3 regions of the Cytobacillus sp. BC1816 genome follow, and region 2 is predicted to be linked to each of the others. Evidence: riboswitches for the same ligand, from Rfam matches in the RefSeq annotation. Region 2 holds a riboswitch; each other region holds the start of a gene.
What was found. Region 2 has a riboswitch for S-adenosylmethionine ahead of metK (methionine adenosyltransferase). Riboswitches for the same ligand answer to the same signal wherever they lie in the genome.

Region 1: it holds a riboswitch for S-adenosylmethionine, as region 2 does, so the genes downstream of both, ACR42H_RS08430 (2,3-diketo-5-methylthiopentyl-1-phosphate enolase) here and metK (methionine adenosyltransferase) in region 2, are expected to answer to the same signal.
Region 3: it holds a riboswitch for S-adenosylmethionine, as region 2 does, so the genes downstream of both, ACR42H_RS06400 (homoserine dehydrogenase) here and metK (methionine adenosyltransferase) in region 2, are expected to answer to the same signal.

What each region holds. Positions count from the first base shown of each region.
Region 1 is NZ_CP195611.1:1,591,100-1,595,329, forward strand. Features, by position in the region: gene ACR42H_RS08415 (metalloregulator ArsR/SmtB family transcription factor) at 1-25, shown strand, start outside; gene ACR42H_RS08420 (carbon-nitrogen family hydrolase) at 63-848, opposite strand; gene ACR42H_RS08425 (pyridoxal phosphate-dependent aminotransferase) at 991-2,163, shown strand; SAM riboswitch class I at 2,256-2,359, shown strand; gene ACR42H_RS08430 (2,3-diketo-5-methylthiopentyl-1-phosphate enolase) at 2,446-3,678, shown strand; gene ACR42H_RS08435 (2-hydroxy-3-keto-5-methylthiopentenyl-1-phosphate phosphatase) at 3,671-4,230, shown strand, end outside.
Region 2 is NZ_CP195611.1:4,410,524-4,414,753, reverse strand. Features, by position in the region: gene pckA (phosphoenolpyruvate carboxykinase (ATP)) at 1-404, opposite strand, end outside; gene ACR42H_RS22345 (thiol-disulfide oxidoreductase DCC family protein) at 624-998, shown strand; SAM riboswitch class I at 1,104-1,220, shown strand; gene metK (methionine adenosyltransferase) at 1,546-2,739, shown strand; gene asnB (asparagine synthase (glutamine-hydrolyzing)) at 3,037-4,230, shown strand, end outside.
Region 3 is NZ_CP195611.1:1,195,861-1,200,090, reverse strand. Features, by position in the region: gene ACR42H_RS06410 (cation:proton antiporter) at 1-205, opposite strand, end outside; gene ACR42H_RS06405 (hypothetical protein) at 498-731, shown strand; gene ACR42H_RS06400 (homoserine dehydrogenase) at 1,062-2,279, opposite strand; SAM riboswitch class I at 2,392-2,493, opposite strand; gene ACR42H_RS06395 (NUDIX hydrolase) at 2,571-3,209, opposite strand; gene ACR42H_RS06390 (general stress protein) at 3,424-4,038, shown strand; gene yhbH (sporulation protein YhbH) at 4,097-4,230, opposite strand, start outside.

The DNA of each region.
Region 1 (4,230 bases), 2.5 Mb from region 2:
AATGTGGGCAAAAATAGAAGGGTAAAGCAGGGCAGGGCCCCAGTCAGGGCCCCTGCATGCCATTAAGAGTAAAAATCCGGTTTGCGGTCAGTAAAAATAGGAATCATGCTGCGGACTTCTTTCACTTTATCCAGGTCTATTTCAGCATATAGGATTTCTTCCGTTTCAGAACCTTCTGCAAGCACTTCGCCCCAGGGATCTATAATCATTGAATGGCCTGCAAAGACATTGTCAGGATCAGAGCCAGAGCGGTTGCATGCAATTACGTAGCATTGGTTTTCAATGGCACGTGCAATCAAAAGTGCCCGCCAATGTGCCAGCCGGGCCAGTGGCCATTCAGCTACTACAAATAAAGCTTCAGTACCTTCTGCTGTATGGGTCCGCACCCACTCAGGAAAACGGATATCATAACAAATCATCCCTGCAAACTTCCTATTTTCCAGAGAAAATACTCCCTTGGATTTCCCTCCTTTCAGATAGAGATGTTCATTCATTAGCTTGAATAAGTGCAGCTTGCTGTATTCATGTATAAGGTCACCTTTGTTATCTACAATCAGCAGAGTGTTGTAAATGCCTTCGGGTGTTTTCTTTGCAACAGATCCGCCAATCAGATGAACCCGATTGCTCTGTGCGGCCTCTTTCAAAAAAACTAGCGATGATCCGGCATCCTGGTCTGCAATTTCACCCATTCTGGTCAAATCATAGCCAGTAGTCCAAAGTTCCGGCAGCACAATAACATCCGGATTATCCCTAATCGCCTTTTTAATCATAATTTCGGCTGCTTTAAAATTTTCCTCAGGTTTTCCAAATGCAATATCCATTTGCAAACAGGCAATCTTTAATTTCATAAAACTCCCCCGCAATCATTATATCCTTATGGTAATATTAGTCCGATAGATGGAAATTTTCAAAATTTTACTTTACATCTTACCATTTACGTTATATCATTTGTGACTATATTTTCAATCTTTTTTTAAGCAGGTGAACAATTTGGTAAATTATCCGCAATCAGATCTTTTGAAAAGTCTGCCTAAACAGTTCTTTGCATCTTTGACAGCTAAAGTGGGGGAAAAGCTCGAACAAGGGCATGATGTCATCAATCTTGGACAAGGAAACCCTGATATGCCTACACCAGAGCATATTGTCAAGAGTCTTCAAAGTGCAGCCGATAATCCGCAAAATCATAAATATTCCCCTTTCCAGGGCTTCCCTTACTTTAAGAAGGCAGCTGCAGACTTTTATAAAAGGGAATTTGATGTTGAATTGAATCCCGAAACCGAAATAGCCATCCTTTTTGGTGGTAAAGCCGGCCTGGTTGAAATCCCTCAATGCCTTTTAAATCCTGGGGACAGCATATTGGTTCCGGACCCGGGATATCCTGATTATTGGTCAGGTGTGGCACTTGCCAAAGCAAAGATGGTGACAATGCCTCTAAGAGAGGAAAATAACTTCTTGCCAGTATACAATGAATTGTCAGCAGACCAGCTAAATGCAGCAAAACTGATGTTCCTTAATTATCCAAATAATCCGACTGGAGCAGTGGCAAACAAGGATTTTTTTCAAGAAACAGTTGATTTGAGCCGAAGCCATGGCATTTGCATTATCCATGATTTTGCATATGGAGGAATTGGTTTTGACGGCATAAAACCTGAAAGTTTTCTTCAGGCAGAAGGGGCAAAAGAGGTCGGAATTGAAATATATACACTTTCAAAGACCTTTAATATGGCAGGCTGGAGAGTTGGATTTGCAGCTGGAAATGAAAGTGTCATCACAGCACTGAACCTTATGCAGGATCATCTATATGTCAGCTTGTTTGGTGCTGTTCAGGAAGCTGCAGCAGCTGCTCTGTCAGGACCACAGGATTGTGTTAAGGAATTGAATTCCATCTACGAATCCAGACGGAATTCATTCATCTCTGGCCTTAGGGAAATTGGATGGGATGTACAAGCTCCTAAAGGCTCCTTTTTTGCATGGCTTAAGGTCCCTGAACAATTTACATCGGAAGAGTTTGCTGACTATCTCTTAGATAAAGCGCATATTGCGGTTGCACCTGGCATTGGATTTGGTGATTTTGGAGAAGGGTATGTGAGAGCCGGTTTACTGACATCTGAGGATAGACTTAAAGAAGCGGTGGCACGAATACAAAAATTAAATTTATTTTAAATTTATTTCAAAATTCAATTGACAAAAATATTAAGCACTGTCATAATTTTAATTAAATTTTAATTCTAAATTAACTGAATACTTGTTTCGTTTTCTTATCAAGAGCAGGCGGAGGGACTAGCCCTATGAAGCCCGGCAACCGACTTATACCTGAGCACGGTGCTAAATCTTGCAGCTTATAGCTGATAGATAAGAAGATGTTAGATGGCTATGCTAACCTCTTCTTATTTGAAGAGGTTTTTTATCGTTCTCATTCTTTGATTTTTGAAAGGAAGGATATACATGAGTGAAATTATTGCAACGTATCTGGTTCATGATGAAAAACATAACCCGGAGAAAAAGGCTGAGGAGATCGCTTTAGGCTTAACGGTCGGGTCATGGACCCATTTGCCCGAACTTGAAAAACAGCAGCTGGAAAAGCATAAAGGCAGGGTCGTTTCTGTTGAAGACCATACTAAAGATGAAGAAAGAAAGGAAACAGCTGCAGTCATTAAGATTGCCTATCCTACTGTAAATTTCAGTCCTGATTTACCGGCAATATTGACAACAGTCTTTGGAAAACTATCATTGGATGGAAAGATTAAATTGTTAGATTTACAGTTTTCCAAGGAACTTAAAAGCTTTTTCCCTGGGCCTCGATTTGGGATTGACGGACTGAGGGAAAAACTGAATGTATATGATAGACCCCTTTTGATGAGTATCTTCAAAGGGGTGCTTGGCAAAGACATGGATTTTTTAACTTCGCAGCTGAGGGAACAGGCCCTTGGTGGAATCGACCTTGTAAAAGATGATGAAATTCTATTTGAAAACCGCCTTACACCTTTTGAAGACCGGATAACAGAAGGCAAAGAAGTGCTAAGGCAGGTTTATGAGGAAACAGGCCACCGTACCCTATATGCTGTGAATTTAACAGGGAGGTCTTTTGATTTAAAAGATAAGGCAAGGAAAGCATCCAGCCTTGGTGCAGACCTTCTTCTGTTCAATGTATTTTCTTATGGGCTCGATGTTTTGCAGTCACTAAGAGAAGATAATGAGATTGGGCTGCCTATCATGGCACATCCTGCGGTTAGTGGAGCTCTTTCTGCTTCAAGTGTTTATGGGATTTCCTATCCTTTGCTTTTAGGCAAACTCCTCAGGTATGCAGGGACCGACTTGTCTCTATTCCCATCACCTTATGGATCGGTTGCCCTTGAAAAAACTCAGGCATTGTCAATTGGGGATGCCCTGACTAAGAATGATTTCTGCAAAAGAACCTTTCCGGTTCCATCGGCCGGCATCCACCCGGGTCTTGTGCCTTTGCTTTTCGAAGACTTCGGAATAGACAGTGTAATTAATGCCGGAGGTGGCGTACATGGGCATCCGGATGGGGCAAGAGGAGGAGGTTTGGCATTCCGCCAGGCAATTGATTTAATTTTAAAGGGGGCTTCTTTGACAGATGCTCCATCAAACTTCCCTGAATTAAAAAAAGCGATTGATTTGTGGGGATATAAAGAGGTGGCTGTAAAGAATGGCTAAAGTGGCGGTTTTTTGTGATTTTGATGGAACTATTACCGAAAATGATAACATCATTCATATCATGAAGCACTTTGCTCCTTCCCATTGGGAAGGGATTAAAAATCAAGTTTTGGGACAGGAAATATCCATTCAAGAAGGAGTAGGAAAGATGTTTTCCCTTCTCCCAAGCAGTCTGAAAGATGATATCACCGATTTCATCTTAGAAAATGCGAGAGTAAGAGAGGGATTTCAGCCATTTATCGATTTTCTGGCAAAAGAAAAAATACCGCTTTATATAGTCAGCGGAGGAATAGACTTTTTTGTGGCACCTGTACTGAATGAGTATGGACCCTTTGAAGAGGTATTCTGCAATAGTTCTGATTTTAGCGGTGATACAATAAAAATCTTATGGCCTCATAGCTGCGATGAAAAATGCAATAATAATTGCGGCTGCTGCAAGCCTTCTATTATGAGGAAACTAGAGGATGAGGACACCTTTAAAGTGGTGATCGGAGATTCAGTAACTGATCTGGAGGCTGCCAAACAGGCAGACTTTGTCATTGCCAGAGACCT
Region 2 (4,230 bases):
TGTGCGAAAAGATTGTGCCAGGCATATTCATTAATTACCTGGATTGGCATGCGGTGCTTTTTATCGGCACCTGCGAAGCCTTTGAAAACAAATACTTCTTCTTTTTCTTTTAAGTAGTTGATTACTTTATTATAAAGATTAGAGAATGCTTCTTCAGAGATAGGCTGGTTTACGCTGCCCCAGTCCATTTTATCTTTATTTGATGCTTCTTCAACAATGTATTTATCTTTAGGAGAACGTCCTGTATACTTTCCTGTAGTAGCGCGTACGGCACCAGTAGAGGTAAGGGACCCTTCATTGCGGTTTAAAACTTTTTCGACAAGCTGAGGAACGGATAATTGCACTTGAATGTTGCTGCCATTTAATAATTCGCTCAATTCGTTTGATATGCTTACAGAGTTCATCTGATGAATACCTTCCTTTTTCCCGATTTTTTTATGAAAGTGATTACATCTCGAAATTAGTATAACACATTAAAACGATTAGTCTATACTATTACGAAACTTTTTTATTCATGTTATAAAAATGTCATAATTGGACATGTAATCCCATTTTAATCAACTTATAACTGATATATGTTAATATAGAAGAAAGTGTTAATTTTAACATGGGACTGATCTAAAATGAAGACAATTGCCCTCTATGATGAAACTTGTTCTTTATGCAGGGAAACAAAGAAGATATTTAATAAACTTGATTGGCTGAATAAAGTGGAATGGATTTCTCTGCAGGAGTATGAAAAAATCCCGGATTCCCTCTCGTTTTCCAAGATTGACTTGCGCAGAGAGCTTCATATTATTACTCCGGCGGGTGGCTTGAAAAAGGGTTATTCTGCAGTAAGGAGACTGCTGTTCCTCTTTCCTGCCTCCTTTTTAATTAGCCTCCTTTTATATCTCCCAATGACGCCAATACTGGGCGATCCGGTATATAAATGGATTGCTAAAAACAGGCATAAATTTCTAAAGAAAAAATGTGACGACGGAAGCTGTTCGCTGTAAGCATGGATTATAATTTTCAATGCTGAAATTTTACTGTGAAAAATAATGAAAACTTGTTGACATGATTCGCTAAAATACGGTATGATTCAACCTTGAACGGATACTCTCTTATCCCGAGCTGGTGGAGGGACAGGCCCTATGAAACCCAGCAACCTGCTAAAAGGCAATAATCAGCAAAGGTGCTAACCTGACGCAAGGACGTAATTCCTTGAACGATAAGAGTGAAAGGCGCGAATCGATTTGCTTTCAACCTTTTCACTATTGAGAAGGTTTTTTATTTTGCACAGGCAATGGGATGAACGGCTTTTGGAATGTACTATTTATGTGAGTTTTTAGCAGCTTGCAGAGATGCATAAGAAAAAACGGATGCCTGGCTTTCTGGCCAGCAATGCCTATTTTTCTAATAAAAACTCCATGTTTATTTCATACTACTAAGGGAATGAGTTCCGTATCAAACAGAGATCCATGAAATGATAGGGTAAAGTTATTTTCCGCTTCCCCATTTCTTAATTCTCGCTCAATTTTCTATTTATAAGGAGGAAGCCAGATGTCAACAAAGCGTCGTTTGTTTACTTCTGAATCAGTTACTGAAGGTCATCCGGATAAAATCTGTGACCAAATTTCTGATGCAATCTTAGATGCGATTTTAGCTAAAGATGCGAATGCCCGTGTTGCTGCAGAGACTTCTGTAACAACTGGACTTGTATTAGTTGCAGGTGAAATCACAACATCTACATACGTAGATATTCCAAAAATCGTTCGTGAAACGGTAAAAGAAATCGGTTATACCCGTGCTAAATATGGTTTCGATTCCGAAACATGTGCAGTTTTAACTTCCATTGATGAGCAGTCAGCAGATATTGCAATGGGTGTTGACCAGGCCCTTGAAGCACGGGAAGGACAAATGAGCGATCAGGAGATTGAAGCAATCGGTGCAGGGGACCAGGGCTTAATGTTCGGTTTTGCCTGCAACGAAACGAAAGAGCTAATGCCTCTTCCGATTTCTTTAGCACATAAACTTTCCCGCCGCCTGACTGAAGTTCGTAAAGAAGAAATCCTTCCTTACCTTCGTCCGGACGGAAAAACTCAGGTAACGGTTGAGTATGATGAAAATGACAAGCCAATCCGCATTGACACAATCGTTATTTCTACTCAGCATCACCCTGAGATCAGCCTGGAGCAAATCCAGCGCAATCTTAAGGAACATGTTATTAATCCGGTTGTTCCAAAGGAATTAATTGATGAGAATACGAAATACTTCATTAACCCAACAGGACGTTTTGTAATCGGCGGACCTCAAGGGGATGCAGGCCTGACCGGCCGCAAAATCATTGTTGATACTTACGGCGGATATGCCCGTCATGGCGGAGGCGCGTTCTCCGGTAAGGATCCTACAAAGGTTGACCGCTCCGCTGCTTATGCTGCTCGTTATGTAGCGAAGAACCTTGTAGCAGCAGGTTTAGCAGAAAAAGTTGAAGTTCAGCTTGCTTATGCAATTGGTGTAGCACAGCCTGTGTCGATTTCAGTTGATACATTCGGAACAGGCAAAGTGGAAGAAGATGTACTAGTTGATCTAGTAAGAAAACATTTTGATCTTCGCCCTGCAGGAATTATTAACATGCTTGGACTTCGCCGCCCAATTTACAAGCAGACAGCTGCTTACGGACATTTCGGACGTACAGATGTTGATCTTCCTTGGGAGCGTACGGACAAAGCCGAAATCCTTCGTTCTGAAGCTTAATAAAAAGAAAGCGGGAGTTGCATTAATCAATGTAACTCCCGCTTTCTTTTTTGCGTCATTATACATAAAGGGTGTTTATTCACTTTTCGGTCTTTATGCTCTTTAGTCGTTTATAATTTTATGTTATCGTATAAACTTCGGATAATGGCTTAATTTTCCGCACATATTTTTTTTATTATCCACGTGCTAATTATAAATGATTAGTGGTAGTATTATAGGGTATGTTTTCTAAGGACAAAGGAGCCGTTAAGGCTGTATCTAAATATTGAGAATAGAATGGAGTAGGTGACGTACATAATGTGTGGCTTTATTGGTTGTGTACATGAAAAAGCACAAAATTACCGTGACGCAGATAAAGAACAATTTCAAAATATGAATGATATCATTACCCATCGGGGTCCGGATGATTCAGGATACTATTTTGATGATCATATTCAATTCGGCTTTCGCCGGTTGAGCATTATCGATATTGAAAGCGGACACCAGCCGCTGACTTACGAGAATGAGCGTTATTGGATTATCTTTAATGGTGAAATCTATAATTATGTGGAACTTCGTGAAGAACTTCTCAAAGCTGGCTTAAGCTTTGAAACAAGCTCCGATACAGAAGTGATAATTGCCCTTTACAGCCATATGAAAGAAAAGGCTGTTGAAAAATTACGCGGCATGTTTGCATTTGTCATTTGGGATAAACAGGAGCAGTCACTATATGGAGCCAGAGATCCATTTGGGATTAAGCCTTTCTTTTATTACGATAAGGGAGACCGCACGTTCTTTGGATCAGAGAAAAAGAGCATTCTTTTGGCGCTTCAGAATGATGTATTAAACTATGACTCCCTCCAGCATTATCTGACCTATCAGTTTGTGCCTGAGCCAAACACGATGTCAGAGGGAATCCATAAGCTGGAGCCTGGTCATTATTTTACTAAAAAAATTGGTGCTCCGATGGATATTAAGCGATATTGGAAAGCTGCTTTCCATCCAGTGCAGAAGTCAGAAGCTGATTTCACGAAAGAAATAAGAGATGTTTTGTTCGACTCAGTCAAGATGCATATGCGTGCCGATGTTCCGGTAGGTTCATTCCTTTCAGGCGGAATTGATTCTTCCATCATTGCTTCCATTGCGAAAGAATTCCATCCTGCAATTAAAACATTCTCTGTCGGATTTGAACGCAATGGCTTCAGCGAGGTGGATGTAGCGAAAGAAACAGCTGAAAAGCTGGGTGTCGAAAACATCAGCTACATCATAACTCCTGAGGAATACATGAATGAGATTCCGAGAATCATGTGGCATATGGACGATCCGCTTGCTGACCCGGCTTGTGTGCCCCTTTATTTTGTGGCAAGAGAAGCAAGAAAACATGTAACGGTTGTACTTTCAGGTGAGGGAGCCGATGAGCTATTTGGCGGCTATAATATTTACCGCGAACCACAATCCCTGGAAGTCTTCAATAAAATTCCTGCTATAGGCAAAAAGCTTCTTCGCATGATT
Region 3 (4,230 bases), 2.1 Mb from region 2:
TGCCAAGCAGAAAGAAAAGCAGAATCAAGCCAATTTCACCTGCAGCTTCAATTAATTTCGCCTCTTTGTAGAATCCAAAAAAACCGATGCCAGCTCCTAAAATAATATAAATAACGATATCGGGAATTCTTAAGATCTTAATCCCGATTATGGCAGTTATATAAAGGGCAATAAAAATGAGCCCAATTGCAAGAGGCAAATTCATATTCCGTATTTCATCCTTTTCTGAATCTGTATTTTTACGGACTTCAATACCCTCTTTGTCTGAATTTCACTCCTGTCAGTTAGATCCAAAATCGGATAGAACAAATTGTGTACTTCCCTCCAAGGATTGTTTTTTCGATTGTGCTTAATCTCGGCAATGAATACTAAAATATTGATATAGAGAAAATTCGACAGGTCCCTGGCACCAATAAAATTTGTCGATAAAAAAACAAGCTATATTACTGGACTTTTTTTATTAAAGCGTTTATTTTACTATAAAAAGGCAATATTCTATGTATAAGTTCAATAAAACGGAATGGGATGGTGTTACGATGGCAGACAAGAAAAATGTTAAAACTCCCGGCAAAGATCTCAATATTGGTGCGAATGTTTCATTAAACGGCCTGGTAACAGCTGTTTTTGATAATATGGTCCATGTCCAGATTGGTGCTAAGATTGTAACGGTCCATGTAAAAGACCTTTATTCTGGATTAAATAAACCTTTATTAAAAAACCAGCAGGCATAAAGTGAAACTTCAATCAGTGGGGGGCTTTATACCCCACTGATTGTAAGTTGAGGCCCACAGGAAGTGCGGATTACAAAGACGTTGACACAGGAAAAGGAAAGCTGCGGCAGCGATGCATAGCTTTTTGGAGGACGTGGCGTTTTTAGTCTTTGTTCTGCTGTCTGGCCTTTATGGGCAGTTGGACTCCCGCTTACCTCTTTCGATTCCTCTGAGTCTTGAAGAGGGGGGCATACTGCCCGTTAGACTTCGATAACATCCACCATCTCTAAACATACTTCAGGAGGGGCAGCTCATAAGCTTGCCCCTCCTGTTTTTCATTATGTTTTCAGGTTATACTGTTTGTACCTGTTTATTTTCCTTTGCAGCCGGAGCATAGTCTCCAAGCACCTGATAAGCCTTCAAATCTGATGTATCTAATAATGACACAGCTTCCAATGATGCCTTAAAGATGAATACTTCTTTTGACACTTTGCTGATTATTTCACACCCCTCAGGCAATTCCGCTTTATCAGCATCACCCCAAATAATCCAAACTGGCTCGTAAATAACAGTTCCCTCCGGCCTGCCTTCCTCAAAGACTGAAGGAATATCCCCTCTGCCTACATGAATCAAATCTTCAATAATTGCGCTAGCTGTCGGAAACATGCCGGCTCCAGGACCCTGCAAGCTGATATTCCCGACTATATCCGCATCAATTGAAACTGCATTTTGCACTCCTTCTACTCTGTACAAGGGATGTTCCTCCCCCGTCAAGACCGGTTTTACAGTACAGCGGATAGTATCTTTTTCCCTCTCAATCGATGCTACATGTTTAAATTTCAGTCCCAGGGAATCAGCCATACGAATTTGTTCAATTGTAATGTCAGTAATGCCTTCTCTAACAGATTTTCCTTGCGCCGGTGCTTTCCCAAACACCAGCTCACTCAGAACAACCGCTTTGTAAAAAGCGTCATATCCTTCGATATCATTTTTGGGATCGGCTTCTGCATATCCTTTTTCCTGAGCTATTTTCAGTGCTTCTTCAAATGATAAGTTCTCTTCGCGCATACTTGTCAAAATGAAATTCGATGTGCCATTTAAAATTCCTTCTATCCGTTCAATCTTGTTGGCATTCAGCAGCTGCTTAATAGTCTGAATTATAGGGATTCCGCCTCCTACTGTTGCTTCGAATCCTAATGATACATTATTCTCTTTTGCGAGCCTAGTAAGCTCACTTCCATGGAATGCAAACATCTCCTTATTTGCTGTAATGACATGGCATCCTCTCGATATTGCCTGGCGCAGATACGTATACCCTGGTTCCCTGCCAACAATGGCATCAATTACGACATCAAGCTTAGGAAGGTCAATAATATCTTGAAAGTCATCAGTTAAAAGCACCTCATCATCAGGCACAGAATGCTTACTCACATTTTTGACAAGGATGGCAGAGACCTTCACTTCTTTCCCGAATATTGCCTGAAGCCTTCCCTGATGTTTGCTGATCGTTTCATACACTCCTTTTCCAACTGTTCCAAACCCCAATAGCCCAATCGTTATCGCTGACATTTCTCATTCCTCCTGGTTCATGTTTAAAGTACAGATACTTATAAAAACAAAAAAACCCTTCCGTCTATTACAGACAAGAAGGGGTTTGAATTTACTTTCCGTTCATTCCGCCTTCTTATCTTCGGAAAATGATTTCCTCTGAATTTGGCACCGTGCATAAATGCTGGTTGCCGAGGCTTCATAGGGTCAGTCCCTCCGCCTCTCTTGATAAGAAGTTTCTAAGTATTCAATTTATATGAATCATAAACATTTATAAGGACTGCGTCAACCTTTTTTGAAAAAATATTTTCTTCAAACGCTTTCATTTTCCTCGAAATCTTCAATAATGATTTCAAGAAAATGCTTAAGAATTCTGGCAGTCATCCCCCAAATAACCTTATCCTCAAAAAAGTAAAATACTTCTTCTACTTTCCTTGTCTGCCAATTGTAATTTTCGCCTCCGGCAATCAAGTCAAAAGGAAAATTTTCTTCGGGCTCTACTTTAAAATTCACGTGATACGTTTCCGGCTTTACTTTTTTTAGAAAGGAAAGAGGCACGGTAAAAACTTCTTCTACTTCGTCAGGGTTTGGCACGATCTGATCAGGATTATGGATAATACCTGCATAAGGGTAAATAATTTGTCCGAAGGAAATCATGTAATCCAACGGGGACACATCTGTGATGCTGTCTTCACTTATGCCAAGTTCCTCTGAGGTCTCACGGATGGCCGTATGCTCCTCATCCCTGTCTTCCGGATCTATTCTTCCGCCGGGGAAACAGACCTCCCCAGGCTGCCTTCTCATTGTAAGTGAACGCACCTCAAAAAGGACATGTGTCTCCTTATTCATCTCAACAAGCGGAAGCAAAATAGCGAATTTTGAAAATCGCTCACTCCCTAAAACGACTGGGGTCCTGTTACTTAATCTTTTAGCCAGTTTCTCAATCTCCATATCCCCACCTCCAGCAGCAATTCCAATTTATTGGCTATTACCTTTATCATACTGTATTTACTGTGTTTTATTAATTCATACGGCTTGTACCATGTAATGATCCAGGACAGTCTATTATTTTGATGACTGTCCGCCCTTCAAAATATAAAAGAAAGTTTCTCCTCCTGCAATTCAGGGAAAATAGAAAATACAATATGACATGAGGAGTGAAAACATGAAGAAAAATATATTAGTAGGCGGGTATGATACACAGGAAGAGCTGAGAGATGCTATTGAAGGGGCAGAGTCAAACGGGTATCAGAAAGACAACCTGGTGATTGTTTCAAAAGATGGTGCGAATCTTGAAAGCTTTGCAGACAATTATGGAGTGAACTTGCGAATAGTCGGATCCCAGGAGCTCGGCAATCAGCGCTTTCTTGATTCAGTGAAAGCCCTTTTTATGGGAGAAAATCCAGCCACAAGTTCAGGAATGGATCCTGATAAAAAAGATGGTACACGGTTTGATGACCATGACCTGGATAAATACGCAAGCATGGTGTTTGATGGAAAATATGTCTTAATCGCAGATTACTACGGGAACTATCCTACTTCCCAGGAAGACAATCAAACGATCAGTGCTGTAGACTCAGAAGGAAACCTCGAAAGCGCTTCAGCACGGGAAGTTGTCCATGAAGCAGATATCAAAACACTGGAAGATAAATCCAGCAACTCATGTGCTGCCGATCATCAGGAAATCAATCGTGTTCACTTTTCCCCCAAGTCTCTTGATGTGAAAACCAGTGCTGAATTAAACTGGGATGATCGGCTTACAAAGGAAAGGCTCAAATAGCAATTGGCCCCCCGTATGGGGTCTTTTTTTAGAAATAAAAAAGAGAGGTTCCCCTCTCTTAAGCATACTTCTTCTTATCTTCCTCCTCTTTGAAGAAACTCTTCATTGCATGGAATACATCTGCTTTTTGCTTAAGGATATAATAGCGAAAATCCTCATTTTTAATATTTTTATAGGCTGACATCAGGGTTG